4 regions of the Massilia sp. PAMC28688 genome follow, and region 1 is predicted to be linked to each of the others. Evidence: predicted binding sites of a transcription regulator. Region 1 holds the regulator's gene; each other region holds the start of a gene.
What was found. Region 1 encodes LexA, which represses DNA repair genes until DNA is damaged. Its sites were predicted from a motif close to ACTGTATNNNNATACAGT; they were not measured.

Region 1 (7,210 bases):
CCGGCTGGTTTGGCAAGGTGGCGCCCTATCATGTCGACAATCTGTATTTCATGTCGAAAGAAGACATGGCGTATTTTGGCATGCGCAATCTGCACGTGCGGCCCGATTACCTGGCTACTGACCTGAGCAAGTATCTCAAGCACGATCGGCGCACGATCCGTTTGCTGTCCGTCGACAGGGCCGTGACCAATTCGTCCGACCCACGCTGGCAAGGGAAGGCGCCGGCGCCGTGACCACATGGCATGCGCCGCCGCCACCAGATTGCCGATTCACGCTATGATTTCCCATCACTGTCCGATATCCTGAGGGTTCACTTCATGAAGAAATACCTGCTGTGCCTGAGCCTGCTGATGTGCACTGTCGCGCACGCCGATGATCTGGCCGACGCCAAGGCCTTGTTTGCCAAGAAATCCTATCCCGAAGCGCTCAAGCTCTATACCAAGGCCGCCAATGCCGGCAGCGCCGAAGCGCAGTTGCATCTGGGCGAAATGCACTTGTATGGCGAAGCCGGTGCCATCGACCTGGCCAAGGCCGAGGCCTGGTTCAAGAAGGCCGCAGCCAAGGGCAACAAGACGGCCGTCGCCGCCCTGGAGATGATGAAACAGCGCGAGGTGCGCAAGGACGACATCGCTTACTGGATGTCCAAATACGATGGCGCCGAGCTCAAGTCCGGAAAGTTCCGCTGCCCGGCGCCGCGCATTCCTGCCATGTCCAAGCAGAACGATGAAATCAGCGCCGTGGCCGAAAAAGTGCAGGGCTGGCAGGCGTGCTACAACGGCTTTGTGGAAAACATCAATGCCTCGTCTCCGCTCACCAAGCTGATTCCCAAAGATGTGGCAGACCTGATGACCAAGGACGAAATGGACGCGGCAGGCAAGCACCTGGAAGGCGTGCAGGCACGGATCGTGGAAGAAGCCCGGGTCGGGTCCAAGATGCTGCTGGCCGATTACGCCGCCTGGCGCGATGCGACCGATGCCTATGTCCGCGAGCACAACAAGATGGTGGAAGGCGCCCGCAAGTAAAGCGCCTCCGGGTGCCGGTTTCAGCCGGGCGCCGTCTTGCTGTCATACTCGGCCAGCACCCGTTCAATCGCATCCATGTCGACCGGCTTGGTCAGGTGGCGGTCGAATCCGGCCTGTTCCGACAGGCTGCGGTCACTGTCGGTGCCCCAGCCCGTCAGTGCCACCAGCATCATGTCTGCCAGTTCCGGCATGGCGCGCATGGCCCGCGCCGTGTCGTAGCCATTCATGCCCGGCATGCCGATGTCGAGGAATACGAGCGCCGGCTTGAAATCGGCCGCCACTGCGATCGCCTCGCGGCCGCCATGCGCCATGCGCGTGCTGTCGCCGCCCAGTTCCAGCAGCATGCACAAGGTCTGGGCGGCGTCCACATTGTCGTCCACCACCAGTACCCTGCGCGGACCGGCACCGGCAGCGTCGCCGTGGGTGCGCACCGCCTCGCCGCCCTGGCCGGCACCGGCGCCGGCCAGCGGCAGGCGCACGGTGAACGTGCTGCCCTGGCCGGCCCCGGCACTGGCCACGCTGGCGCTGCCGCCGTGCATGTCCACCAGGCGCCGCACCAGTGACAGTCCGATCCCCAGCCCGCCCTGTGACTGGCCCAGGCTTGCCCCCACCTGGCTGAACATGTCAAAGACACTGTCGAGCGCTTCGGGCGCAATGCCGATGCCGGTGTCGGCAACCTCGATGACGGCGCAGTCACCCGCAGCTGCCATGGACAAGGCAATCCGGCCGCCCGCGGGTGTGTATTTGGCGGCATTGTTGAGCAGGTTGGCCACGACCTGGGCGATGCGCATGTGGTCCACCTCCGCATACAGGGCGCTGGCGGGCAGGTTGACGGCCACCTGATGGTGGCCGGCCTCGATGGCGGGCATGCTCGTTTCCATCGCGCTCGACAGCACCGTGCGCAGGTCGGTGCGGGCTTTTTTGAGATCGAGCTTGCCGCCACTGATGCGCGCGATATCGAGCAGGTCGTCGATCAGGTGCACCATGTGGCCGACCTGGCGCTCCATCATCTCGCGCACCCGGGCCAGGGTGGCCGGATTGTCGCCCGCCATGCGCAGCACGCCCAGGCCGCTGCGGATAGGCGCCAGGGGATTGCGCAGTTCGTGCGCCAGGGTGGCCAGGAAGACGGTCTTGCGCCGGTCCGCTTCCTCCAGGTCTGCCGCCAGGCGGCGCTGGCGTTCGTCGGACTGCCTGCGCGCCGTGACATCGCTAAACAGCAGTGCGACCCTGGTACTGCCTGGCCCGCCAATGCGGGTGGCATACACATCGAACCAGCGCTGCATGGCCTTGGCCTCGCTTTCAAAGCGCACCGCTTCCCCGGTCAGCGCCACCTGCCCGTAGGTATGGATCCAGAACGGGTCGAGGTCGGGGACCAGTTCGCGGACGGTCCTGCCGGTCGCGTTGCGCAGCCCGGTATGCTTTTCGAACATGCTGTTCATCTGCACAAACCGGTAGTCCGCGGGCTGGCCGGCATCGTCAAGCAGGATATCGATAATGCCGAAACCCTGGTCCATGGCTTCGAACACGGTGCGGTAGCGCTCTTCGCTGGCGCGCAATTCCTGCTCGGCCAGTTTGCTTTGGGTGGTGTCGAGCACGATCGCGACCATTCCCTGCACCTCGCCGCGCGAATCGCGCAGGGCGTTGACGCTGCTGGTGGCCGGCAGCAAGGAGCCGTCCCGGCGCAGGTAATGCTTGTCAATCACAAAGCCGATGCCGTCTGATAACAGCTGCTGCATGGCCCTGGCTGTGGCCGCTACCGCGTCAGGCGCCGTGACGCTGACGATGTTCATGCCGATCACTTCCGACAGTGGATAGCCGAGCATTTGCGCAAAGCGGGCGTTGGCAAAGGTGATGCAGCCGGTGGTGTCGAGCTGCACGACGCCGGTGGCGGCCTGGCTGACGATCTTTTCAAAGCGCTCGCGGCTGTCGTACAGGGCAATTTCTGCTTCCTTGCGTGCCGTGATATCCCGTACCGTGCCTGCCAGCTCGGCCGGCGCATCATCGCGCTTTGCCATGGCGCGGCCAAAGAACTCCACCCAGCGCAGCACGCCGTCCGGCCGCCTGATGCGGCCCTGGAAGAAGAAGCGCGCACCGACCACGCCGGCCTGGCTGATTGCCTGGCGAAACCCGGCGGCATCGTCAGGGTGGAGGAAGTCGCTCAGCAGGCGCGCCGCGCTCACCGGGCCGTCGCCCGGCGCCACCCCGAAGATTGCGTAGGGACGGGCATTCTCCCACGTCACGGCGTCGGTCTCGGGCGTCCAGCTCCACAAGCCAAGCTCGGTGGCTTCCGTGGCCAGCAGGAGGCGCTCATGACTGGCGTGCTGGGCTGCCTCCGCAATCTTGCGGTGCGTCTGGTCCACGCCATGGGCGAGCAGGCCGGTCACCCGGCCATCGGCGTCGCGCAGCGCCGCCAGCACCAGGTCCATGAAGCGCTTTTCGAGCGGCATGTCGGGCTTGCGCTGTAGCATCACGGGCATGTCGAACCCGAAAAACGGTTCACCGCTCTGGTACACAGAATCGAGCATTTCAAAGTAACCCTGTCCGGCCACTTCCGGCAAGGCTTCGCGGAAGGGCCGGCCTTCCAGGTTGCGGTTGCCCACTAGCTGGAGGTAGCGTTCATTGATCAATTCAACGATGTGCTCGGGACCGCGCATCACGCAGATGAAGGCAGGGGTCTGGCGCAGGATGTCATTCATTCTTTGATTGGCCGCCTGCACTTGCTTGAACAGTCGTTCGCGTTCCCGGCTCGCTTCGATCTCGGCCGTCACGTCGACGTGCACGCCAATCCATTCAGTTACCTCGCCGTCATCGCCCACTACCGGCACGCCCTTGACATCCATGTCGCGGTAGTGGCCATCGGCACGGCGCAGCCGGTGGCGGGTCTGGAAAACAGTACCCGTCGTCCATGCCCGCTCCCAGTCGCGCAGGGTGCCGGCGCGGTCGTTGGGATGGACCGCTTCCAGCCAGCCTTCGTGCAAGTACTGCGCCGCCGTCTGACCGGTAAAGGCGGCCCAGCTGGGCTGCTCGGTGACCAGGCCACCGGCAGCGGCGCGGTTCCAGACAATGGCGCTGGTGGCAGTGACGAGCGAGCGAAAGCGCGCTTCGCTGGCATGCAGTTCGCGTTCGGCCTGATGGGTGGCCGTCATGTCGCGCGACACGGCCAGCAAATGGTGCGTATGGCCATCGGGCGCCGTCACCTGCGTCACCACCACGTCCCACCATCGGGGGGCGCCCCTGGCAGTGGGGCAGAATGCCTGGAAGTGCCCGGTGCCGCCGGCGGCCGCCAGCGCTAGTGCCGATGCAATTTTCTGATGGCTCTCCGGCGGCCACAGCGACTTCCACTCAGCCCCCAGCAAGCGGGAGACATCGTCAATCTCCATGGCGCACAGGCCGTTCTGGTTCATGGACACGACACGGCCGTCGCAGCTGAGCAGCTTTACGCAGTCGGGACTGCTTTCAAACAGTTGCCAGCCGAGGCTCTGGGCGTGGAGGGCAGGCGGCTCGTGATCGCTCGGCATGGGTGGTGGAATCGCCAGGATAGAGCCGCATGACGCTATCGATCAGCATGGGGATTGATGACATGCCGATAATACATTGCCTGTGCCGGGAAGGGCGCGCCGCAGCGCGCCGGCAGACAAAAAAGGCCGGCATGCGCCGGCCCGTTGGCTGTCAGTGCCAGCTGCGCATCAGGCCGACGGCCAGGCCTTCGAGGGCGAAGTCATCCAGCTCGGGATCGACCTTGATGACCTTGAAGTCGGGATTTTCCGGCAGCAGCTCAATGAGGCCATTGGTTTTCTTGTAGCGCTTGACGGTGACATCCTCGCCAATCCGGGCCACCACGATCTGACCGTTCTTGGCACTGTCGACTTTTTTGACCGCCAGCAGGTCGCCATCCATGATGCCGGCGTCGCGCATGGACCAGCCGCGTACCTTGAGCAGGAAGTCCGGCTTGGCCGAAAACATGGCCGGGTCCACGCTGTAGGTCGCTTCCACATGTTCCTGCGCCAGGATGGGCGAACCGGCGGCCACGCGGCCCACCAGCGGCAGCGCCATCATGAGGGTAGGGGGCACCAGGGGAATGGCTTCCACGCTGGCGCCGACCAGGCGGATGCCGCGCGAGGTGCCGGGCGAAATCTCGATGGCACCCTTGCGGGCCAGCGCCTGCAGGTGTTCTTCAGCCGCATTGGCAGATTTGAAGCCGAGCTCGTTGGCGATTTCCGCGCGGGTGGGAGGAAAACCGGTGTTGTCGATCGCATCCTTGATCAGGTTGAGGATCTGTTCCTGGCGTGGCGTGAGCTTGATCATGGGCTGGGGTGGCTGTTTGTATGAACAGACTGTATTTTTGTACAGTATTTCGCCCAGCGCAAGTGTTAAATGCGAATTTGCCTGAATTTTTTGCAGATTCGGCGGTCCAAAGGGCGATGGAGGCAGAAATGAACCTGAACGATAGGCCAGAAGTCCATGACAAGGCCGATTACGAAGCCGATTTCACCTTGTGGCTGGAGGCCCAGCTACTGCTGCTGCGTGAGCGTCAGTTTGACAAACTTGACCTGGACAACTTATTCGAGGAAGTCGGAGGGATCTTGCGCAGCGAACGTCGTGAGGTGCGAAGCCGACTGGACCTGATTGTTGTGCATCTCCTGAAGTGCCAGTATCAACCACAACGCAAGAGCAAAAGTTGGCTTGCAACGCTGCGGACGCAACGCACCCGGCTGGGAAGGGTGCTGCAAGACAGCCCCAGTCTGCGCCGGCACATTCTCGACTTCGCTCACGAGAACTATCGTGGCTCAGTTGAGCAGGCTGCCGAACAGACCGGACTGGCCAGAGCGATATTCCCGGCAGCGCTTCCTTACAGCGAGGAGCAACTGCTTGACGCTGATTTCGTGCCCTGACCGACCCATAACCTGGAAGCAACACAGGCATTGCCAGCGGTGCGCGAATCGGGTTATAATCGCCGGCTTTCCCTTCCCACACTCGTCTTGACGCCGAGGTGGGCATTTGTTTAAACGTCCCTAAGGAGTGTTGCATGCGTCATTATGAAATCGTTTTTATCGTCCACCCGGACCAAAGCGAGCAAGTCCCGGCGATGATCGAGCGTTACAAGGCCAGCGTGACCACGCGCGGCGGTAATGTTCATCGCGTTGAAGACTGGGGCCGTCGTCAGATGGCTTACTCGATCCAGAAGCTGCCAAAGGCACACTACATCTGCATGAATATCGAATGCGACAACGAGACCCTGGTGGAACTCGAAACCGCGTTCAAATTCAATGATGCCGTGCTGCGTCACCTCACCGTTAAGATGAAGAAGGCTGAAACCACGCCATCGCCGATGATGAAGTCGGTACAACGTGAAGACGCAGCCAAGAGCCACCGCGCTGAAGCCCCGGCTCCAGCAGCAGCGCCAGCAGCCGCGGCCTAATTGTTGTACAGAATCCTGAACCTGATGTGATCTTTTGAATCAACTTCAGTTCGTAGCCCAGATTTGCGAGCGCGATGTCTTGCGCTACACCCCGGCCGGCGTGCCGATCGTGTCCGCCACCCTGATGCACAGTTCGCAGCAGGTCGAAGCAGGGGTGCCCAGGTTGGTCGAGTTTGAAATTGCTGCCTTTGCGGCAGGTGAAATTTCAGGACGATTCAGCCAGGCCGAACTGGGTGCCGTACATCAGTTCACAGGATTTCTGGCCAAGAAGAACCGCAGTAGCAAAAGCCTGGTGTTTCACATCATTGATTTTAGTGCCGCCGCTTAAGCGGAGCACATTTTAGATACAGGAGCCTCAAATGGCATTCGGTAAAAAGTTCGACAAAAACAAGCTCAAGCTGAAAGAAAAGCGCAAACAACAGAACCCACTGTTCAAGCGTAAGAAATTCTGCCGCTTCACCGCCGCCAACGTAGAACAGGTCGACTACAAAGACGTCGATACGCTGAAAGACTTCGTCCAGGAAAACGGCAAGATCATGCCAGCACGCCTGACCGGCACCAAGGCGCACTACCAGCGCCAGGTGGACACCGCCATCAAGCGCGCCCGCTACCTCGCGCTGCTGCCTTACACCGATCTGCACCACGCTTAATTGCTGGCAGACCTACTGGAGAAATCTATGCAAATCATTCTGTTGGAAAAAGTCATCAACGTCGGCAACCTGGGCGACGTGGTCAAGGTCAAGGACGGTTACGCACGTAACTTCCTGAT
Region 2 (7,210 bases), 130 kb from region 1:
GCCTTCGGGCCGCCCTTAAGGTTGGTGACGACGAAACGCGGATTGCGCCCGTGCGCGTCGTGTTCGAGCCGCGCGATCACGCGCCGTTCGCGGTCCCAGCTACGGGCGGCGTAGTCGAATTCACCGATCATGCGTTGCTTGCTGCCGGCCTTTTGATACATGTCGCCCAAAGCCAGTTCGGCCAGTTCCACGCGCTGCAGCAAGGCGGCGTTCTTCTGCAGGCCGATGATGTAGAGCAGGCCCCATTTCTCAAAGCGCCGCAAGGCTTGCGGTCGGCAGAAACCAGAATCGCCGCGCACGATGATGCGCACGCGCGCCATTTCTGGCGCAAGCGGCGCGTGATCAGTTTTATCAACGCACTGAGGATGCTGGCCGGGTCGCGGCTGCTCGGGCGAAGGACGCAGGCCAGGATGTCCTGGCCACAGAAGACGTACAGTGGCAGGTAGCAGTAGTTGTCGTAGTAGCGATGGAAATGCGCCTTTTCCTGCGCGCCATGCAATGGCATGTGAGTGGCATCGATATCGAGGATTAGTTCTTTGGGCCGCCCGGATTTGCTGGCGATGAACTGATCGAGCAGTACGCCGTGCAAGGCTGCAGCATGCTCTCGCGTCGCCGAAGTCTCAAGGCGGCTTAAGGTCGGTGCCGAGGCCAGGTCATTGACCCGGCCAACAGCAGTTTGCAGCGCCAGATCGCGCCGAAGCACGTTGTGGTCGCACACATCCTCCCAACCGCAGCACAGGCCGTATATCCGCTGCGCGAACAGATCGCGCATGCTATGTGCCACGCTGGCACGGCGACGACGGTCATCAAATACCCGTGCAATCGCCTTGGTCAAACCGATGCGTTGATCGACCTGCCGAAGCAGAAGTGCGCCACCATCACTGACGATATCGCCACCATCGAAAGCGGCTTCAATCACGCGCCGCCCAACTTTCCCCAATTCAATCGGTTCTTCGGTACAATTTGGCATCGGCGGTCTCCGGTTATTAATGGCGTCAGATACCAGTAATAACGCGCTACGGCACGTACCGCCGACCTCTACTGATGAAATATTCGGGCTAGCGGCCGGGCGCGTGCTGCGCGGGCACTGCGCTGAGCGCCAGCTGCATGACTTGAGAGCGCATGGCCGAGCCGGCGTGGAGGGACTCGAACTTGCCGCTGCCAACAAAGCCGGCGCGCCGGTACAGCCGGGCCGCAGCTTCATTGCCTTCGCTCACGGCCAGCTGGGCCACGCGCGCGCCGTTACCGCGTGCCCAGCCAAGCACGGCCTCGATCAGGGCCGCTCCCACGCCCCGCCCGCGCGCTTCGGGCGCCACCCACATCTGATACAGATGGGCCAGAAAAGGATCGGCGGCGTCAATCTTGCCCCAGACCATGCCAACTACCATGCCGTCCAGCTCGGCCACCAGCGGGCAATCGGTGGCCGGGCTGGCTGCCATCAGGCGCGCCTGCCACAGCGCGTCCGGCCGGTGCTGCTCGGCCGCGAGCGTGCTGCCAAAGGCATGCGGTGCCTCGGCCAGCGCCCGCAGGCGGCTGCGCCGGTATAGCGGCCATTCGAGGCAACCCAGGGTGCGAATCCGAAACGGTGGGACCACAACAACTTTCCAGAAGCCATAAAAGCACATCATAGCGCTTGCTGGCCGAGGCGTGCCGCAGCAGGCCGGCACGGGAGGATCCGTTAAGTGAAGGTTAAGTGAAAAAAGGGTAATCTTGACGCTCCTACACGACCAAGGAGGACCACATGAAATTAGCTACCATCATTGGCATGGCGTTCATTGGCGCCGCAAGCAGCGCAGCGTATGCCCAGTACACCGGGCCGGGCAGCGCCAGGAGCGCGGTGGTGACCACCAACAAGGCAGCAGCCACCGTTGCCCCGACCACCGTGCGCGCGCTGATGGCGTCGGGAAAAGATGACACCATGGTGAGCCTGCAAGGGCGCATCGTGCGTCGCACCAGTGACGAGGACTATCGCTTTGCCGACAGCAGCGGCGAGATCGACCTGGAGATCGATGACGACATCTGGCCTGCCAATACACCGATTGACGACAAGATGGAAGTACGCATCCTGGGCGAATTTGACAAGGACCTGGTGGGCAAACCGAAAGTGGAAGTGGAGCGAATCGAGAAGGTCAAGTAAGTGCGCTGTTCGCCGAATGGCCGGGCGGCTCCCATGGCCGCTTCGGATCTTTCGGCGTACGACATGCTCGCTGCCGGCGCACCGGCTGGCGGAAAAACAGCCCCTACCCAAACAAGCCATGCAAAAACCAGCGCGGCTCGGCATCCTCGGCCGCGCCCACGATGCGTTCGCGGTACACCCAGTAATGGGCGTGGTCCTGCCCTTCCGCAATGAAATAGTCGCGCGTCTGTGACTGGCTCCACCAGCCGGCCTCGATGCGTTCCGGGTTGGACGCCATTTTCAGGGGCGAGCCATAGAACGGCCGGTGGTTACGCATCAAGAGCGCAATCGGCTTGGCCAGCAGCCAGCTGGGACGCGGCAAACTGAGCACGTCCGGGGGCATCTGGGCCGCCATGGCGCGCATCGTCACCTTCTTTTGCACCGGCACCCACATATTGGCCAGCTCGGGGCGATAATCGGCCTGGGGCGCGGCCTGCAGCACATTGTCCGGCCCCAGGCGCGCCACCAGCAGTTCCAGCATGCGCTGCTGGTCATCCTCGCTGCCGCCGGGATCGGGAAACAGGCAATCCGACGGCGGCGCCATGGCCTGCACCTGGGGCGCTTCCAGCACCAGGCCGATGACATGCGCCACCAGCTCCACCTTGCCCAGCCGCTCCTTGAGCAGACGCACCAGGTGCTCGTCGCGCCAGGTCGCTTCGGCCAGCACGATTTCGATGATGGTGGGCGGACGCGCCACCTTGCCGCGCTCGTGCTCGAGCTGCAGCACGATGCGCTCCACGGCCAGCTGGCGCGCGCACAGCCAGCCCGTCATCTGCAACAGCAGGCGGTGGGCGCCGAACAGCAGCGCCTCGGCGTTTTCCACGCGGTCGAACAATTCGAGCCTGGCGCTGAAGGTGGTGGGCGCTTCGATCCAGTCAAACAGTTCGGGCGTCATGCCATAGGCCGCGTCGAGCAGGTCGAGCAAGGGCCGGCCGCAGCGGCGCTGCAGGCCGGGACGCGGCAGGCGCCGCATGTCGCCCAGCGTGTAGCAGCCAATGCCTTCGAACCAGGCGGCAAAGGCGCGTGCCGGTGGCGGCAGCGCACTGGGCAGGCGGTCCAGGCGCCGCACCATGGAGGCCATGGTCAGCGCCCGGCCGGCACCGCGCCGCGCCAGCATCCAGGCGCCGCGCGCGGTGGGCGCGCAGCTGAGCGAGGCGGTGAAACCGAGCGAACGCAAATTGGCGCGAATGCGCCGGCACAAGGCGCGGATGCCGCCAAACAGGGACAGGCTGGCGCCGATATCCATCAGCAGGGTCGATTCCTCGGCCTGCGCCACCAGCGGCGTGTACTGCAGCAGGGCCATGGCCACATCGTGCATGGCCCGGACTTCATGCTCGGGCAAGCGCTCGTGCAGGCGCGCCTCCGGCATGAGCATGAGCACGCCGCCGCGGCGCATGCCCGGCTGCACGCCGGCGGCGCGTGCAGCGGCCGACACAATCAGTACGCGCTCCTGTTCCAGGACCACGCTGCCGCTGTCAGCCGACCAGTTCGGGCTGAACACTTCGAGCGGGAGCTGGGGCAGGGATAGCCCGATCCAAAGTCGCATGGCGCTGCAGTAAAGAAGGTGTGAGGGGCAGGAACAGCGGCGCATCGCGCTGCGGTCCCCGGCGTTTGACGAAGCCGATCTCCAGGCCGCCCACGGCCGGGCGCAGCGACAGGCGCAGCGGCGCGGGCGAGGAATCCTGGGCCGCCGCCAGCGGGCGCAGCATGAAAAACAGGGTCTCGCCGCCCTGGGCGGCCAGGTGCAGGCGGCGCAGCGATTCGCCGCGCGCGTGGCTTTGCCAGAACAGCAGCGCGCCACAGCTGCCGCTGCGCAGCACCTGCTCGGCGGCCCACAGGGCATCGGTACTGCGGCTGCTGCGGATCCAGATCAGCTGTGACGGCTGCAGGCCCATGGCCGCCAGCGCCAGCGCCTGCGGTGGATGGGGCGGCTGCAGCAGCACGATGCGGCGCTTGGCCACCTTGAGCAGGGCCGGACGCAGCAGGCGCAGTTCGCCAATGCCGGGCTGCTGGGGCAGCAAGTCGATCAGGGTGCCGGTGGGCCAGCCGCCACCGGGGAGCTGGGACGAGAGCGTGGCGTGGCCGGTATCGACACAGCGCGCGGTCGCATGCGCCAGCTGGGAAGCGCGCCAGAGGGAGGGATGCAAATCCTCCGGAGAAGCGGATAATGCGGGTGTGCTCATGATGTCAACTTGAAAAGTACTGTATGGATATACAGTACTATCCCGACCCGCTTTTGGCAAGGTGGTTTTGTGCGGAAGAGGCTGGCAATGACCGTGGAAAACACGGGTTTTCCCTATGACAGCCGGGTCTATTTATTTTCTGAATGTCTGCCGCCGCAGCATAGAATGTTACTCTTTGTTCATTCACGAAACTGAAATCATTCTGTCAAGGCAATCATGTCCCTCCACGCCGGCACCGCACTTGGCAGCCGCATCCTCAAAGTCAATCATGCAGGTGAAAACGGCGCTGCCGCTATTGGAGAAAGTGTGATGACACCCGTGGCCCCTCCCCTCGCAGCTAAGGACAACGGATCGGAATAACCGGTTCACTTTCCATTACCGCATGCTCCATTGCGCCGCAGCTCATCAGCAATATATAATCCATATACGATTTATATATGAAAGGTAGTATGGGCATCGTCAATATCGATGAAGAGCTGCACGACCAGCTGCGCAAGGCCAGCGCCGTCACCTGCCGCTCCATCAACGGCCAGGCCGCCTTTTGGATCAGGATGGGCATGCTGTGCGAAATGAATCCATCGCTCAGTTTCAGCGAGATTGTCGCCCGCGAGCTGAGAACGGCAGGCATGGCGCCGCAGGCGGTCAGGGTCGCGGCGACATGACGAAAAGTCCGCAAGAAATCGCGCTCATGGCGCAGTCGGGCAAATTGCTGGCCCGTGTCTTCAGCCACCTCGACCAGCTGAACCTGATCGGCATGTCGACCATGGACGTCAACGACCTGGTGGATCGCTACATCGTGAACGACCTCGCCTCGCGCCCTGCCAGCAAGGGCCAGTACGGCTACGAGTACGCGCTGAACGCGTCGCGCAACAGCGTGGTGTGCCACGGCGTCCCCTCCACCGCCGACATCCTGCAAAGCGGTGATATCGTCAACTTCGACATCACGCTGGAAAAGAATGGCTACCTCGCCGATTCAAGCAAGACCTACCTGGTCGGCGAAGTCTCGCCCGCGGCCAAACGGCTGGTACAAGTCACGTACGACGCCATGTGGAAAGGCATCAAGGCTGTGCGACCCGGCGCACGTCTTGGCGACGTGGGCCACGCCATTGAAAAGCACGCCAAGGCGCACGGCTACTCCGTGGTCGAAGAATACTGCGGCCACGGCATCGGGCGCGAGATGCACGAGCCGCCCCAGGTCCTCCACTGGGGCAAGCCGAAAACGGGCCTGGTGCTAAAGGAAGGCATGGTATTTACGATCGAGCCGATGATCAATCAGGGCGAGCGCGAGGTGCAGACCGAGGCGGACGGCTGGACCGTCGTTACCTGCGACGGCCAGCTGTCCGCGCAGTTCGAACACACGGTGGCCGTGACGCGCAACGGTGTGCGGGTACTGACCTTGCGTCCCGACGAATAACCGCACCATGCGCAGCAGGGCCGGCAGGTGCCAAGTGCTGCGATTCACGAAGCTTCCCGTTGCGCCTCCCCCGTGTGCAATGGCTGGGCTACCGCGTAGGCCGCCGCCAGCTGCCCGACGATTCCCATGACCTTTTGGCGCAATTGCTCGGGTGCGAGCACCTGCGCTTCTGCGCCAAATCGGAGCACATCCTGAGCGGCGTATTCAAACGGCCCAACCGGCAGGGACACCGTACACCATCCGTCTTCGTGCGGTGGCGAGATGGCCGCGCCAGCGACGGCAAACGGCGGCAGCAAAGCCGCCATCATCTTCAAGCCCCGCGGCGAGAGACGGAGCGTGGCCTGTTCCGGGTGATGCTCCTGCACGAAGCGGCGCGCATTGTCGGTCCAGTACGATGCCAGGTCAAACTGCTCGCTCGTATCGATGCGCCCTTCGAGCAGTTCGAGCTGCAGGATGCGGCACACACGGTAGGTGCGGATAATGGCCCCGGTCCGGCCCACCAGATACCAGGCGCCGCCCTTGAGCACAATGCCGAGCGGATCGAGCACGCGTTCTTTCTCGGCCGTCCAGCTGCGGTAGCGGATATGAATCGGCCGCTCGCTCCAGACCGCCTCGGCCAAGCGGGAAAGGCAGGCAGGGCGTTCGCTCTGGTCAAACCAGCCCGGCACATCCAAATAAAAACGCGACCGCATCCGGCCCGCGCCTGCCCGAATCGCGGCCGGCAGTGCAGCGAGCAGTTTGTCCTGTGCGCTGGCACACGTTGCGCCCAGCCCCAGGTCGGCCACCTGCCCGGGCAAGCCACTCAAGAATAGCGACTCCGCTTCCAGGGCCGAGATCCCGTTCAGGCGTGTCCTGTAACCGTCCAGCAGACGATAGCCACCCAAATTGCCGCGCTCACTGTAGATGGGAATGCCGGCCGCGCTGAGGGCATCGACATCCCGGTAGATGGTGCGCAGCGATACCCCGAACTCATCGGCCAGCGCCCGCGCGCTGGCACGGCCGCGCGCCTGCAGCGTGGTGAGGATGGAAAGGAGTCGGCTGGCGCGCATGCAGCCAGTCTATCGCATACCTGACAAAAGATGTCAGGGTGGTCGTCGTATTCTGTCTTCAACCGGCCGCCGCCGGCCGCCCCGAGAATAACCATTGAAGGAGAAAACCATGACATCACATCGTCCCATCACCCTGTTTCATGCGCCCCATAGCCGCTCGTCCGGCGTGCTGACGCTGCTCGAAGAGCTCAACGCGCCGTACGAACTGCGGGTCCTGAACATGAAGGCAGGCGAGCAGCGCCAGCCACCTTTCCTTGCCATAAATCCGCTTGGAAAAGTGCCAGCCTTATTGGATGGCGACACGCTGGTCACCGAACAGGTGGCCATCTTCATCCATCTGGCCGATCGTTTTCCCGACGCCGGTTTGTCGCCCGTGCTTGACGATCCC
Region 3 (7,210 bases), 1.1 Mb from region 1:
CTCGCACGGCTGCGTCACCATGCAAGGTTTCCTGTTCCACGTACCCGTTTCACTTGCCGCCTTTATCTGCGTCCTGGAAGAGCACTTCGCCATGCCGGACGCTGAAAACAACGTCGCTTCGCTACAGGCCTGAACCCATGCACAATTCATTCTGCCAGACGGTGCCGCCATCGACCGACCAGGGCTGCAGCGCAGACTTCTTGCGCGTAAAGGCACTGGCGCGCGCGGGCGACGCCAGCGCCCAGCACCGCACCGGCTTCATGTATTTCCATGGCGAGGGCGTGGGCCGCGACCTGGGTCAGGCGCTGCACTGGTACCTGAAGGCTGCCTACTCCGGGCTGGCACTGGCTCAGTACAACCTGGGGGTGATGCACCAGCGCGGCCAGGGCGTGGAGCGCGACGAGCAGCAGGCCGTCCACTGGTATTTGCTGGCGGCGGAGCAGGGCTACGCGCCGGCCCAGTTCAACCTGGGCTGGATGCACGCGCGCGGCGTGGGCGTGGCGCGCGATGTGACCAAGGCGCATGGCTGGTTCGCGCGCGCCGCCGCCCAGGGCGATGCAGGGGCACAGAACAACCTGGGCATGATGTACGAGACCGGCAAGGGTGCGCCGCGTGACCTGGCCAGGGCCGTAGCGCTTTACCGCAGTTCCGCCATGCAGGGCCACGCGCGCGCCCAGTTCAACCTGGCCATGTGCTGCCAGCGCGGCGAGGGGGTGGAGCAGGATGAGCAGCAGGCCATCGAATGGCTGCGCAAGGCGGCCGACCATGGCCATGCGGGCGCGCAGTTTAACCTGGGACTGCGCTACGACAAGGGGACAGGCCTGGTGCAGGACAGCGAGCGCGCCGCGCACTGGTACCGGCGCGCGGCCGGCCAGGGCCATGCGAGTGCCCAGTTCAATCTCGGGCTGCTGCATGACACCGCGGCGCCGCCGCTGCGCAGCGAGGTGCTGGCGCTGGAGTGGTACCGCAAGGCCGCCGCCCAGCATCATGCCGGCGCGCTGGACCATCTTGGTCTGCGTTATCAGAACGGGCAGGGCGTGGAGCGCGACGACGTCAGGGCTGCAGCCCTGTTCGAGCAGGCCGCGCGCCAGGGTTTCCCCAGCGCGCAGTATCACTATGGTCTGCTGTTCGACGGCGGCCGCGGCATTGCCATCGACGCACTGCAGGCGGCGCACTGGATCGGCCTGGCCGCAGCGCAGGGCCATCTGCGCGCCCAGTTCGACATGGGCCTGCGCTGCGACGCCGGTACCGGCGTGGCACAGGACGAGCAGGCAGCCCTGCACTGGTATCGGCGCGCCGCCGACAAAGGCTATGTGCCGGCGCAGTTCATGCTTGGGGTGCTGCACGACCGGGTGGACAGCCCTGCGTACGACCCGCAGCTGGCCGTGTCGTGGTTCCTCAAGGCGGCCGCGCAAGGCTACGCCCGGGCCCAGTTCGCAATGGGCCTGCGCTACGACAGCGGCAACGGCGTGACCCCGGATCACCACGCGGCCTACGCCTGGTATGTGCGTGCCGCGCGCCAGGGCCATGCGCGCGCACAGCTCAACCTTGGCTTGATGCACGCTGCCGGGCATGGCGCCGGCCACGACCTGCTGGCGGCCTATGCATGGCTGGCGCAGGCCGAGCGTGGCGGCGCCCACGGCGCGCGTGCCGCGCGCGACCAGGTCACCGAGCGCATGAATATTGATGAAGTGGCGCAGATCGCACGCCTGGAAGAAGAGCTCGAGCTGGCCTAGCCGGGGCGGCCGATCACGGCAAGTGCCGGATCCAGCCCTCCCAGGCAGTGTCCTGCCGGGCGCCGAAGGCGCGATAGAACGCCTTGGCGGCGTGATTGTGAGGCAGCACATCCCACTTGATACGCCCGCACCCGTGCTGGTGCGCCTGCGCCAGCACGCCAGCCATCAGCGCCTGGCCGATGCCTTGCCCGCGCGCTTGCGCCAGCACATACAATTCCTTGAGTACGAGGCTGGGCCGCAGGTCGAAGGTGAACGGCAGCAAACAGGTGACGGCGTACCCCAACAGCGGGCCGTTGCCCGCCTGCGCCACCAGCGCTGCGAACTGGGGCGAGCCGTCAGCCTGCAGGCCACGCGCGAGCAAATCCTGTTCCGTCACCCGGAACTGCGCGCTGTAGCCCTCGAACACGGCCAGCTCGCGCATCAGGGCAAGCAGGGCAGGGCTGTCGCACGCAGCGGCTGGGCGCACCGTGCAGCCGGACGGCGGCATCAGGCCGCCGCCGGCAGCTGCTTCAGTGCAAAGCCTTCGTCGATCCATCCCGTGATCCCGCCCGGCATGGTCTTGACGGCATGGCCCAGGCGCGCCAGGCGAATCGCCGCGCGGGTCGCGCCATTGCAGTGGGGGCCGGCGCAGTAAGTCACGAACAGCGTGCCGGCCGGGTAATCGGCCATCTTGGCGGCCACGATTTTCCCGTGCGGGAGGTGGACGGCACCGTCGATGTGGCCAGCTGCAAACTGCGCCGGGCCGCGCACATCAAGCAGCACGAAATCCCGGGCGCCGCCCTGCAGGGCGTGGTGGACATCCCAGCAATCGGTCTCGTGCTGCATGATGGCCTCGAAATGCGCCAGGGCGTGGGCGGGGCTGGCGGCGGGTATGTCGGTAACGATGGACACGGTCATGCTCCTGTAGTGGTTGACGAGCAGATTATCGGCGCCGGCCGCCGGCGGGGGTAGTGGCGCAAACGCCAATCTCCGGTAACATGACGCCATGAACCAGCATCTTGTTGTGGCCCTTGCCTACGATGGCCTGTGCACGTTTGAATTCGGCTGCGCCGTGGAAGTATTCGCGTTGGCGCGCCCGGAACTGGGCGTGGCCTGGTATGACTTTGCCGTGTGCGCAGTCGAGGAAGGACCAATCCGGGCCGCCGGCGGTATCACCATCGATGCCCCATATACCCTGGCGCTGCTGGAACGGGCCGACACCATCATCATTCCCGGCTGGCGCGACCCGGACCAGGCGCCGCCGGCACCCTTGCTGGCGGCGCTGCAGGCGGCGGCGCAGCGCGGTGCGCGCCTGTGCTCGATCTGCTCGGGCGTGTTCGTGCTGGCCGTGGCGGGCCTGCTGGACGGGCGCGCCGCCACCACGCACTGGCGCTACGCGCGCCAGCTGCGCGAGCGCTACCCGGCCATTGAGGTACAGGCCGATCTGCTCTACGTCGATGGTGGCCAGATCGTGAGCGCGGCCGGCTCGGCGGCCGGGCTGGACATGCTGCTGCACCTGGTGCGGCGCGACCACGGCGCGCGCATCGGCAACCTGGTGGCGCAGCGCCTCGTGGTGCAGCCGCACCGCGAAGGCGGGCAGGCGCAGTTCGTGTCGCGCCCCATGGCGCCGGACCAGGATGGGCGCCTGGCCGCGCTCATGGCGCGGGTCCGGGCCGAACCGGCCTTCCCTCATACGCTCGCGTCCATGGCGCGCGCTGCCGCCATGAGCACGCGCACCCTGCAGCGCCAGTTCCAGGCTGCCACCGGCATGGCGCCGGTCGACTGGCTGATTCGCGAGCGGGTAGCCATTGCCAGGGATTTGCTCGAGTCGCCCGGCCTGCCGCTGCCGCGGGTGGCCCAGCTGGCCGGTTTCGGGTCCGAGGAATCGCTGCGCCGCCATTTCCGCAATCTGCTCCATACCAGCCCCGGCGCCTACCGCAAGCGCTTCGCGGCCCCGCCGCCCTGAGTCGTCCGCGCCACATTCTGGCCATCCCATCGCAGCCGTGCTGCGCCCGCGCCCGGCGTGGTGTACTATACTGTATGGGCATACAGTAATCAGGACAAAGGCCGGACACCATGGAATTGATGGACAAGCTGGAAATTCTCGCGGACGCGGCCAAATACGACGCTTCCTGCGCCAGCAGCGGGGCGCCCAAGCGCACGTCAGAAGGCAAGGATGGCATTGGCGCCACCAATGGCATGGGCATTTGCCACAGCTATACGCCGGACGGGCGCTGCGTGTCCCTGCTCAAGATCTTGCTCACCAATTTCTGCGTGTACGATTGCCAATATTGCGTCAACCGCCGCACTTCCAACGTGCCGCGTGCGCGCTTTTCCGTCGACGAAGTGGTCAAGCTCACGGTCGACTTTTACCTGCGCAATTACATCGATGGCCTGTTCCTCAGTTCCGGCATCATCCAGTCGTCCGATTACACCATGGAGCAGCTGGTGGCCATTGCACGCCAGCTGCGCGAGGTCCATCACTTCCGCGGTTACATCCACCTCAAGACCATTCCGGACGCGGACCCGGCCCTGATTGCCGCCGCCGGCAAGTATGCCGACCGGCTCAGCGTCAATATCGAGCTGCCGACCGAAGGCAGCATCGAGCGCCTGGCGCCTGAAAAGAACGTCCATACCATCAAGCTGGCCATGGGGTCCATTCGCCGCAAGCTTGACGAAAAGGCGGAAGAACCCAGGTCGCCCACCTTTGCCCCGGCCGGGCAGAGCACGCAAATGATCGTGGGCGCGGACGCCAGCGACGACAAGACCATCCTGTCCACCGCCCAGACCCTGTATGGCAGCTACAAGCTCAAGCGCGTGTATTACTCGGCCTTCAGCCCCATCCCGCAAAGCCCGGGCACGGTACCGCTGGCGCCGCCGCCCATGCAGCGCGAGCATCGCCTGTACCAGGCCGACTTCCTCATGCGCGGCTACGGCTTCCAGGCGGGCGAACTGTTGCCTGCCGCCGGCAACCTGGCGCTGGACATCGATCCCAAGCTGGCCTGGGCACTGTCGCACCGCGAACATTTTCCGCTGGACTTGAACATGGCCGAGGAAAGCATGATCGCGCGCGTGCCCGGCATTGGCCTGCGCAATGCCAAACGCCTGGTGGAGCTGCGCCGCCTGCGCCGCATCCGCTACGCCGACCTCACGCGCCTGCGCTGCAGCATGAAGAAAATCGCGCCCTTCATCGTCACGGCCGACTACCGCCCCGCCGCCGATACCACCGCCTCGGAAGTGCTGCGCCGCTCCATGGCCGAACATTCCCCCAGACAGCTCGATCTATGGGCGGAACTGCAGGCAGCCTGATGAGCGGTTCAGGCGCCGCCGCCACCGTGGCCGCAGGCCGTCCGGTGCTGGTCCATTCGTTTGACGAGTGGCGCACGGCAGCGCGCGACCTGCTCGGCCATCACGTGCCGCCGCATGCGGTGCAGTGGATTTCGCAAAAAGACGGCGGCGACCTGTTTGCGCATGCCGAGGAACCGCAAGGCGCGCCCGCAGTCAAACGGGGAAGCCCCACGGTGCGCATCTCGCGCAAGCTCATGGACATGCTGCAGACGGCCGCCTGCTGCCGGGTGCCCAACCGCTGGGCCTTCCTGTACCTGGTGCTGTGGCGCTGGCAGCAGGGCGAGCACGATGTCATTTCACCGGCCGACGAAGATGGCGCCAAGCTGACGTCCATGGTCAAGGCAGTCAAGCGCGAGGAGCATGACATGCATGCCTACATCCGTTTTCGGGAACGGCACGAACAGGCCGGGCCACCGCGCTTTGTCGCCTGGTTCGAGCCCGGTCACGATGTGCTGCCCCAGGTGGCGCAGCACTTCGCCGCGCGCATGGGGCGCGTCACCTGGATGATTGCCACGCCCGAGGCCAGCGTCATGTGGGATGGCACCACGCTGCACAGCACCGGCCCCCTCATGCGCGGCCCGGAAGACATCGATGACGCCGGCGAAGCGCTGTGGCTCACTTATTACCGCAGCATCTTCAACCCGGCCCGCCTCAATGCCGAACTCATGCACGGCCATATTCCATCGCGCTTCTGGAAAAACCTGCCCGAGGGCGCCATCGTGCCCGCAATGGTGACGCAGGCCGCGGCCGGTGCGCGCAAGGTGGGCCAGACCCGCAGCGTGGGCGAGCGCGGCGGCACCGTGATTCCCATTGCGCCCGACAAGGCCCAGCCCCAGCGCGATACCCCCAGCACGCTTGACGCCTGCCGCCGCTGCGAGCTGTGGCAGGATGCCACCCAGGCAGTGCCGGGCGTGGGGCCGGAGACGGCCGCCATCATGCTGGTGGGCGAGCAGCCGGGCGACCAGGAAGACCTGGCCGGCGAGCCGTTCGTGGGGCCGGCCGGGCAGCTGCTTGCGCGCGCCATGCAGGATGCGCAGGTCGAGCGCGGCGCCATTTATCTCACCAATGCGGTCAAGCACTTCAAGTGGGAGCCGCGCGGCAAGCGGCGCATGCACAAGACCCCGGCCCAGCGCGAGGTGGAAGCCTGCAGCTACTGGCTCGACAGCGAGCTGGCCCAGGTGCAGCCGAAGGTGATCGTGGCGCTGGGCAGCACGGCGCTCAAGGCCGTGACGGGCAATCCCCATGCCACGCTCAAGGATGTGCTCGGAAAACCGTTCATGCACCAGGGCCGCTGGATCGTGACGGTCTACCACCCGTCCTACATCCTGCGGGTGCCGGGCGAGGACATGAAGGCCCAGGCCTTTGAGGTCATGGTGGCCGGTTTGCGCGAGGCGCGGCAGCTGGGGCTGTGATGGCGCGCCAGCAGACTTTACTGCGCCGCCTGCCGGTGATGCCACGCCAGCAGGGCGTCAATCAGGCCGCGCCGGTTGACGGGATCATCGGGCAAGACGATATCCGGCGCCAGCAGGGGCTGGGCCTGGGGTCCTGCCGGACGTTCCAGCACCATGCGCGGCACCACCAGTGTCAAGCCTGAATGCGGCAGCGTACGTACCTGGGTGCCACCGCTTTGACGCGTACGCGCATAGCCGCGCTCGCCCACCAGCTTGCCAAATCCAAAGTCCTGCATCACATTGGCAAACAGCACGGCCGATGAATACGTCATGCGTCCCACCAGCACGTAGGTCTGTCCCGTGAAACGCAGCGGATTGGCCAGCTCCGGCGGATGCCACTTGTGATGGTCGGCGCGCACCACGCTGCCCAGGGCTTCCGCGGCGCTGTCGCGCCCGGCGATGACTTTCTTGATATAGCTGGAGGTGTGGCGATAAGGCTTGCTGGCCAGATACGGCAAGATACCCTCTTTCCACAGAGCGTCATCGCCGCCCCCGTTCTGGCGCACGTCAATGATCAGCACGGTGGCGCCGCTTGCCTGCATGCGGGCAAAGGCCGCCCTGGTAAAGGCCAGGAAGCGCCGGGGATCTTCCGCCATGAAGGCGCTGACGGTTAGCAGCGCCGCGCCGCCTGGCAAGATATCGAAGCGGAACAGATGCTCAAAGTCTTCCTTGAGGGCTTCGGGCAGCGCGCCGCTG
Region 4 (7,210 bases), 1.7 Mb from region 1:
AGAACTCAAGCGCCACCGCGATCACCTGGAAGAACTCGTGTCCGAGCGCACCGAGGAACTTACCTCCGCCCTGGCCACCCTGTCGCTTACCCAGGAAGAACTGGTGCGGCGCGACAAGCTGGCCGCGCTCGGCACCCTGGTGGCGGGTGTGGCGCACGAACTCAATACGCCGATCGGCAACAGTCTCGTCATCGCCACCACCATGGCCGAACATGCCCAGGCGCTGGAGCAAGACATCGCCGCGGGCCTGCGCCGTTCGCGCCTGAACAGCTATCTCGAGCGGGCCCATGAGGCGAGCGATATCCTGGTGCGCAATCTGCACCGGGCGGCGCGGCTGGTGTCGAGCTTCAAGCAGCTGGCGGTGGACCGCACCACCTCCCAGCGGCGAATATTTTCCGTCAGCGAACTGCTGGATGAACTGGTGCTGCCGCTGCGCATTTCCATCCGCAAGCGCCCCATCGCCGTGGAACTGGTGATGGAACCGGGCCTGACCATGGACAGCTATCCCGGCCCCCTGTCCCAGGCCCTGAGCAACCTGTTTGAAAATTGCCTGGTTCACGCCTTTGATGCCGATGCCGAAGGCAGCATCCGTATCAGCGCGGTGCCGGTATCGGTGTCGGAGCTGGCCATTTCCATCGCGGACACGGGACACGGCATCGCGCCCGAGGTGGCAGCGCGCGTGTACGATCCCTTTTACACCACCAAACTAGGCTCGGGCGGATCCGGCCTCGGCTTGCACGTGGCCCATAACATTGTCACAGGCATTCTTGGGGGCAAGATTGACTTGCACAGCGTGCCCGGCAGCGGCACCACGTTTACGCTCACCCTGCCGCGCGTTGCGCCCAATGGGCAAGGCGCCAACCCGGCACTTTGACATCGGCATAACGTGCCGGACTTGACTTGCCGCCCGAACAAGCTATGCTCGGCCTTATGAAGACCATTCCAGCAATCGGTGTCGGCGCCCTCCTCGCATGCATGTGCGTGGCGGCGATGGCCGCGCCGGCAGCCTGGTTCAAATGGCGCAGCAAGGCCGACGGCAAACTGGTCTGTCACCAGACTCCGCTCGGCCCTGGCTGGGAAAAAGCCAGCGGCCCATTCCGCGACAGCCACTGCACAAAGGAAATCCCACCACATAAATGACCTGCCTGACCGGGGGAGATGAAGCAAGCCGTCTGTAGCATCCAATCAAACTGAGGAGAAGTTAATGTTTACGAATCCCGAACAATTTGCATCCGCCACCAAGACGCTTTTCGAACTTCAGATGATGACCTTCAATGCATTGACCAGCAAGGCGGTCGATGGGGTCGAGCAGGTAGTCGCCTTGAACATGGCCACGGCAAAAAATTCGGTAGCGGGCGCCATGGCCGCGGGCAAGGAAATGAGCCAGGCCAAAGATGCCAAGGCCGCCATGGACATTGCCACCTCCCATGCCAAGCCGGACATGGCGGGCGCCGTCCAGTATGGCGACGAGCTCAAGGTCATCATTGACGATATCCACAATGAATTTACCAGCGCGGCCGACGCCCACCTGGCCGAAGCCAAGAGCACGCTGACGGCACTGATCTACGACGTGACCAAGAATGTGAAACCGGGGTCGGAAAATGCGGTGCAGATCATCAAGACCGCGATTGACAATGCCTTCCAGGGCTACGAGCAGGTCACCCAGGCAACGCGCCAGGCGGTCCAGGTGGTGGAAGCGCAAATTGCCAAGGCAACCGAACAGGTGGGCGGCGCCGTGAAAGCCGGCGCCAAGGCCGGCGCGGCCGGCAAGCAGCCTTCCTGAACGCCGCCCCAAGGCCCGGCCAGACAGCACACTTGCCGCCGGCGTCGGTCCGGCGGCACGTTCCCTACAGCACGGCGCCGGCCGCCACGCCGCTGCACATGACCAGAAACAGCACAATGGCCGTGGTGCGCTGTCGTGCCGGCAGGTTGGCTACATAAATCCGGGTGGGTACTCTCATGACGTTCTCCTTGGGTGCTGGTTCGATCACTTGGCGGCCGATCCGTTCCGTGCCATGTCCTCGCGCAGCAGGCGGAACGGATCATCCTCGTCCGCCACGCGCGGTTTGAGCGCAGGCTGCCGGGGAAGGGGGCGCTTGACCGGCACGATGATGTCGCCGCCAATGCTGGTGCGCAGCAGCTTGGCCAGCTGCTGGGCTTCCGTCTTGACGGGCCCGGTCACATTGTTCTTGTGGGCCAGGTCGCGCAGGGCCTGGCTGGACACGCGCAGGCCGCTGACGGCAGCAATACTGTGCGCCTTGATATCGTCCGGATCACGCTCCAGCGCCGCCTGGGCAAAGGTGATCGCCTCACCGTACTGGTGACAGTCGAAGCTGACCTGTGCCGCCCGCAGCCAGGGCGCTTTCTCGCGGGGGAACGCCAGCGTCGCCTGCTTGAGGATGCCGATGGCGCGTGCCTCCTGCCTGGCGGCCAGGGCGGCCTCGGCCTGGGCCAGCAGGGCGGCCAGGGTTGGCGGCGCAGGCACTGGCGGCGCCGGTGGCGCACCGGCGCATGCACTCAGGACGGCGACGCAGGCAATGGCGGCAAGCGTAGAGTGAATTGACATAAGTGCCTTAGAGAAAACGTCGGAATGCCATTATTGGGCGAGGTTCCAAGGCCAGGATTGCGCCAGCTCAACCGATACGTCTGGCTGCACAGGCGGCTTTCTTCTCCGGCAAATCTTGTGCAAGGTCATCACGATCTTGTGTGGTTTGTTTCTAATCGGGAAGACAACATCTTTCCGGAGCCAGCCTTGCCTTCACCTGACGACCACCGCTCCCGCCGCACCATCACGGCCCTGAGCCATAGCAAACCCAAGCCCTACCGGCGCTACGCCTACAGCGACGAGCCGCAGCGCCTGTCGCGGATGCAGATTGCCGTACTGACAGCCGGTGGCATCGTGGTCGCCGGCTTGATGCTGACCGTGGCCGTGATCGCCCAGGAACATGAAAACGCCACGCGTGGCAAAGCAATCATTTCCGCGGAAATTGCGGGGGCGCCCTCGCCTGTTGCGCCGGTTCCGGTGTCAGCGCCCATGGCAGCAGGCGTGCCGGCAACGGACGTGCCGGCAATGGACGTGGCGCAACACGCGGCACAACACGTGCCGGCAGCACAGGTGCCGGCCGATCCCCTGCCCCCGGTGCTCGATGACTCCTCACTGCCCATTCCGGACCCCTTGTCGCCTCCTATGCACATGCCGGTGGACCAGCACCTGTCCTTGCCGGCACCGAAAAAGGCGTCAACGCCGGCTGCCCGGGCCGGAACCGGGGCCGCGACGCGCCCGCTCAAACTTTCGCTGCCACGGCCAGCCTTGCGCGCGAGCCCCGCGCCAGACCCGGATGTTGTCCTGATCGCCTCGATCCTGACCCTGACGCCGCTCCGCCCCCCGGATCAGGGCGCCGCTGCCCAAGAATGCACGCCGGGCGCCGTGCTGGAAAACCTGTGCGGTGCGCTGCACGGCATGCGCCCCTGAGCGGCAAAAAACCACACGGCAGCCGAAAGCGGGGAATCTTCTGGGTTTTGCCCGGGTCAGAAGTTATACTGTATATATTCACAGTCATGACGAAGTCCGGCAGTACAGATGCGCAAAGTTCTTGAAAATGAGTTCTATTACCTGGACAACTTCCACCGGGTACTGGAATGGATCGGCGAACGGTATGACGACCTGCTCAGCGATGAGGAGCGCGCATTTATCGGCACCTTTGCCGGCTTGCCGCAGCCTTCGCGCGCCCTGTTCGTCCGCATGGTCATGCGCAAGGGCACCCTATTTCGGGCCAGCAAGCTCAATTATGCGGAAATCGGCTGCCCCGTCGAGGCGGCGCGCGCCCTGCTGCCCACCGGCTGGGTGACGAGCGACCCGGTCATTACACTCGACGAACTGTTCGACCTGCTGCTCAAGCCAGAACTGGCCGCCGTGTTCCGCCTGTCGCTGCACGAAAAAGGGGCGCGCAAGGCGGACCAGCTGGAAGCGTTGCGGGCGCAATTTGGCGACCCGCGCACCTTTTCCGACTGGTACCGCGAATCAGGCGACGTGGCTTTCAGCATCCTCGTCAAGCCCCTGTGCGACCGCCTGCGCCTGATCTTTTTCGGCAACCTGCGCCAGGACTGGACGGAATTCGTGCTGTCCGACCTGGGCGTGTTCAAGTACGAGCAGGTGGAGTTTTCGAGCGGCTCGCGCGGCTTTCGCAGCCGCCGCGACGTCGACGACTACCTCGCCCTGCACACCTGCAAGGAACGATTCGAGCTCGGTGAAGCGCTGGACGAGGTGCTGCAAACGCTGCCGGCGGCAGTGTTCGACAATGACTGGATCAACAGCCGGCGCGAGCGGCTCGTCTTCCAGATCGCCCAGCACGTGGAAAAGCAGAAGGACTGGGCCAATGCCATCACCCTGTACCTGTCCTGCCGCTTCCCCGGCGCACGGGGGCGCGCCATCCGGGTGCTGGAAAAAGATGGGCAGTACGGGCGCGCTTTTGAGCTGCTGACCCGGGCGCAGGAAGCTCCCGAGAGCGACGCCGAACGCCAGCAGCTGGCCCGCATCGGGCCGCGCCTGCGGCGCAAGCTGGGGCACGACAAAACGCCCCGGCGCCGCAATCCGGCCATCACCCGCCTTGACCTGAGCCTGCCCATGCCGCAGGAATCGTGGTGGGTGGAAGGGGTGGTGCGCGACCACCTCCAGCGCGACGATGCGCCCGTGTTTTATGTCGAGAATACGCTCATCAACGCGCTGTTTGGCCTGCTGTGCTGGCGCGCCATTTTCAGCGCCATCCCCGGCGCCTTTTTCCACCCCTTCCATCGCGGGCCGGCCGACCTTCTCAGTGCCGACTTCTTTCACCGGCGCGAAGCGCTGTTTCGCCAATGCCTCGACCAGCTCGATGGCGAGGACTGGCGCACCACCATCCGCGCCAACTTCCACGCCAAGTGCGGCATCCAGTCGCCGTTCGTGGTGTGGGAGGCGCTGTCGGAAGAGCTGCTGGACCTGGCACTGGACTGCATCCCGGCCCTGCATCTCAAAAAGTGGTGCGAGCGCATCCTGCTCGACATCAAGGCCAACCGCACGGGCTTTCCCGACCTGATCCAGTTCTGGCCCACCGAACAGCGCTACAACATGATCGAAGTAAAAGGCCCCGGTGACCGCCTGCAGGACAACCAGCTGCGCTGGATCGAGTACTGCGCGGCGCACCAGATGCCGATTTCCGTGTGCTACCTGCAGTGGTCGGAGGCACACGCTTGACCTACGCTGTCGCCGTGCGCGCCCTGTGCGAATTCACCGCCAAACAGGGTGACCTGGATCTGCGTTTCACGCCCTCGCCCACCGCCCAGGAAGGCATTGCCGGCCACGCGGTGGTGGCGGGCCGGCGCGGGGCCACGTATCAGACGGAAGTGAGCCTGTCCGGCACCCACCTGGGCAGCAATGGCCTGGAACTGCTGGTGCGCGGCCGCGCCGACGGCTACGACCCCGGGCACAACCTGATCGAAGAAGTCAAGACCTACCGCGGCGAGCTGGCGCGCATGCCCGACAATCACCGCCACCTGCACTGGGCGCAGGTGCGCGTGTACGGCCACCTGCTGTGCCGGCAACTGGGGCTGGCACAGGTGAACCTGGCGCTGGTGTACTTCGACATCGGGCGTGAAACGGAAACCGTGCTGCGCGAAACGCAGAGCGCCGAGGCGCTGGCAGCCATCTTTGCCGACCAGTGCGAACGCTTTGCCGCCTGGGCCGCGCAGGAGGCGGCCCACCGCACCGCGCGCGACACGGCGCTGGGCGCCCTGCGCTTCCCCCATCCCGATTTTCGTCCGGGGCAGCGCGACCTGGCCGAGACCATCTTCAAGGCCAACGCCAGCGGCCGCTGCGTGATGGCGCAAGCCCCTACCGGCATTGGCAAAACCATCGGCACCCTGTTCCCGGTGCTCAAGGCCGCGCCAGCGCAGCAGATCGACAAGGTGTTCTTCCTCGCTGCAAAGACGCCGGGCCGGCGCCTGGTCATCGATGCTGCTGCCACCATCACCGGCAGCGCGCCGCTGCTGCCGCTGCGCGTGCAGGAACTGGTGGCGCGCGACAAGGCGTGCGAGCATCCGGACAAGGCATGCCATGGCGACTCCTGCCCGCTGGCCCAGGGCTTTTACGACCGCCTGCCGGCCGCGCGCAGCGCCGCCGCCGCCGTAGCGGTACTGGACCGCGATGCCATGCGCGAGGTGGCGCTGGCGCACGCGGTCTGTCCCTATTACCTGGGCAGCGAAATGGCCAAGTGGAGCGACCTGCTGGTGGGCGACTACAACTACTACTTTGACCTGGGCGCCATGCTGTACTCCATGACACTGGCCAACCAGTGGAAAGTGAGCGTGCTGGTGGACGAGGCCCACAACATGGTCGCGCGCGCACGCCAGATGTATTCCGCCGAACTTGACCGGGTGGCCCTGCGCGCGGCGCGTGCGGTGGCATCGGGCCCGGTCAGGACGGCGCTGGACCGGGTGGCCCGCGCCTGGCCGGTACACACGCATGCAAGCTACGAAGTGATTGCCGCCATCCCCGACAAGCTGCTCACGGCCCTGCAGGGCGCCGGCTCCACCATCACCGATTTTGTGTCCGACAATCCGGCCCCCATGGAGCCGGCGCTGCAGCGATTCTATTTTGACGCCCTCCACTTTGCGCGCCTGGCCGAGCAGTTCGGCGACCATTCGCTGTTTGACGCGACCATTGCGGACCCTAAGAATTCCACGCTCTGCATCCGCAACATCGTGCCCGCCCCCTTCCTCAAGGCGCGTTTTGCGATGTCGCACGCCACGGCGCTGTTCTCGGCCACGCTCAGTCCCTGGAACTACTACGGCGACATGCTGGGACTGCCCGACAATTCGCCGTGGGTGGACATTGCCTCGCCCTTCGCCGCCGAGCAGCTGGCCGTGCACGTGGTGGACACGATCTCAACGCGCTTCCAGCACCGTGCCAGTTCGGCCGCGCCCATCGCGCGCCTGATCGCCCGCCAGTACCAGCAGCAGCCCGGCAACTACCTGGCATTTTTCAGCAGCTTCGATTACATGGAGCAGGTTGCGGCGCAACTGGCGCAGCAGTACCCCGAGGTGCCCCTGTTCCGGCAGCCGCGGCGCATGGTGGAAGCCGAACGTGACCAGTTCCTCGGCCGCTTCACGCTCGACAGCCGCGGTGTGGGCTTTGCGGTGCTGGGCGGCTCCTTTGGCGAAGGCATCGACCTGCCCG

Region 2: a site for LexA is predicted at 4,378-4,395, ahead of imuA (translesion DNA synthesis-associated protein ImuA). Genes of this name have one in related genera too.
Region 3: a site for LexA is predicted at 3,751-3,768, ahead of KY495_RS10745 (putative DNA modification/repair radical SAM protein). Genes of this name have one in related genera too.
Region 4: a site for LexA is predicted at 3,540-3,557, ahead of KY495_RS23065 (VRR-NUC domain-containing protein). Genes of this name have one in related genera too.

The regions. Positions count from the first base shown of each region.
Region 1 covers NZ_CP080378.1:3,517,890-3,525,099, forward strand. The annotation lists gene KY495_RS15715 (hypothetical protein) at 1-233, shown strand, start outside; gene KY495_RS15720 (tetratricopeptide repeat protein) at 318-1,022, shown strand; gene KY495_RS15725 (PAS domain-containing protein) at 1,043-4,540, opposite strand; gene lexA (transcriptional repressor LexA) at 4,692-5,327, opposite strand; gene KY495_RS15735 (DUF29 domain-containing protein) at 5,456-5,914, shown strand; gene rpsF (30S ribosomal protein S6) at 6,049-6,441, shown strand; gene priB (primosomal replication protein N) at 6,476-6,769, shown strand; gene rpsR (30S ribosomal protein S18) at 6,801-7,091, shown strand; gene rplI (50S ribosomal protein L9) at 7,119-7,210, shown strand, end outside.
Region 2 covers NZ_CP080378.1:3,389,826-3,397,035, reverse strand. The annotation lists partial or broken gene KY495_RS15190 (IS1380 family transposase) at 1-970, opposite strand, end outside; gene KY495_RS15185 (GNAT family N-acetyltransferase) at 1,059-1,595, opposite strand; gene KY495_RS15180 (YgiW/YdeI family stress tolerance OB fold protein) at 1,742-2,137, shown strand; gene KY495_RS15175 (DNA polymerase Y family protein) at 2,241-3,722, opposite strand; gene imuA (translesion DNA synthesis-associated protein ImuA) at 3,652-4,359, opposite strand; gene KY495_RS15165 (ParD-like family protein) at 4,809-5,021, shown strand; gene map (type I methionyl aminopeptidase) at 5,018-5,773, shown strand; gene KY495_RS15155 (YafY family protein) at 5,818-6,822, opposite strand; gene KY495_RS15150 (glutathione S-transferase family protein) at 6,932-7,210, shown strand, end outside.
Region 3 covers NZ_CP080378.1:2,391,596-2,398,805, forward strand. The annotation lists gene KY495_RS10720 (EAL domain-containing protein) at 1-133, shown strand, start outside; gene KY495_RS10725 (tetratricopeptide repeat protein) at 138-1,736, shown strand; gene KY495_RS10730 (GNAT family N-acetyltransferase) at 1,750-2,223, opposite strand; gene KY495_RS10735 (rhodanese-like domain-containing protein) at 2,223-2,627, opposite strand; gene ftrA (transcriptional regulator FtrA) at 2,722-3,681, shown strand; gene KY495_RS10745 (putative DNA modification/repair radical SAM protein) at 3,792-5,024, shown strand; gene KY495_RS10750 (UdgX family uracil-DNA binding protein) at 5,024-6,475, shown strand; gene KY495_RS10755 (S41 family peptidase) at 6,493-7,210, opposite strand, start outside.
Region 4 covers NZ_CP080378.1:5,242,941-5,250,150, forward strand. The annotation lists gene KY495_RS23040 (ATP-binding protein) at 1-874, shown strand, start outside; gene KY495_RS23045 (hypothetical protein) at 931-1,140, shown strand; gene KY495_RS23050 (phasin family protein) at 1,205-1,783, shown strand; gene KY495_RS23055 (tetratricopeptide repeat protein) at 1,988-2,566, opposite strand; gene KY495_RS23060 (hypothetical protein) at 2,753-3,472, shown strand; gene KY495_RS23065 (VRR-NUC domain-containing protein) at 3,581-5,230, shown strand; gene KY495_RS23070 (ATP-dependent DNA helicase) at 5,227-7,210, shown strand, end outside.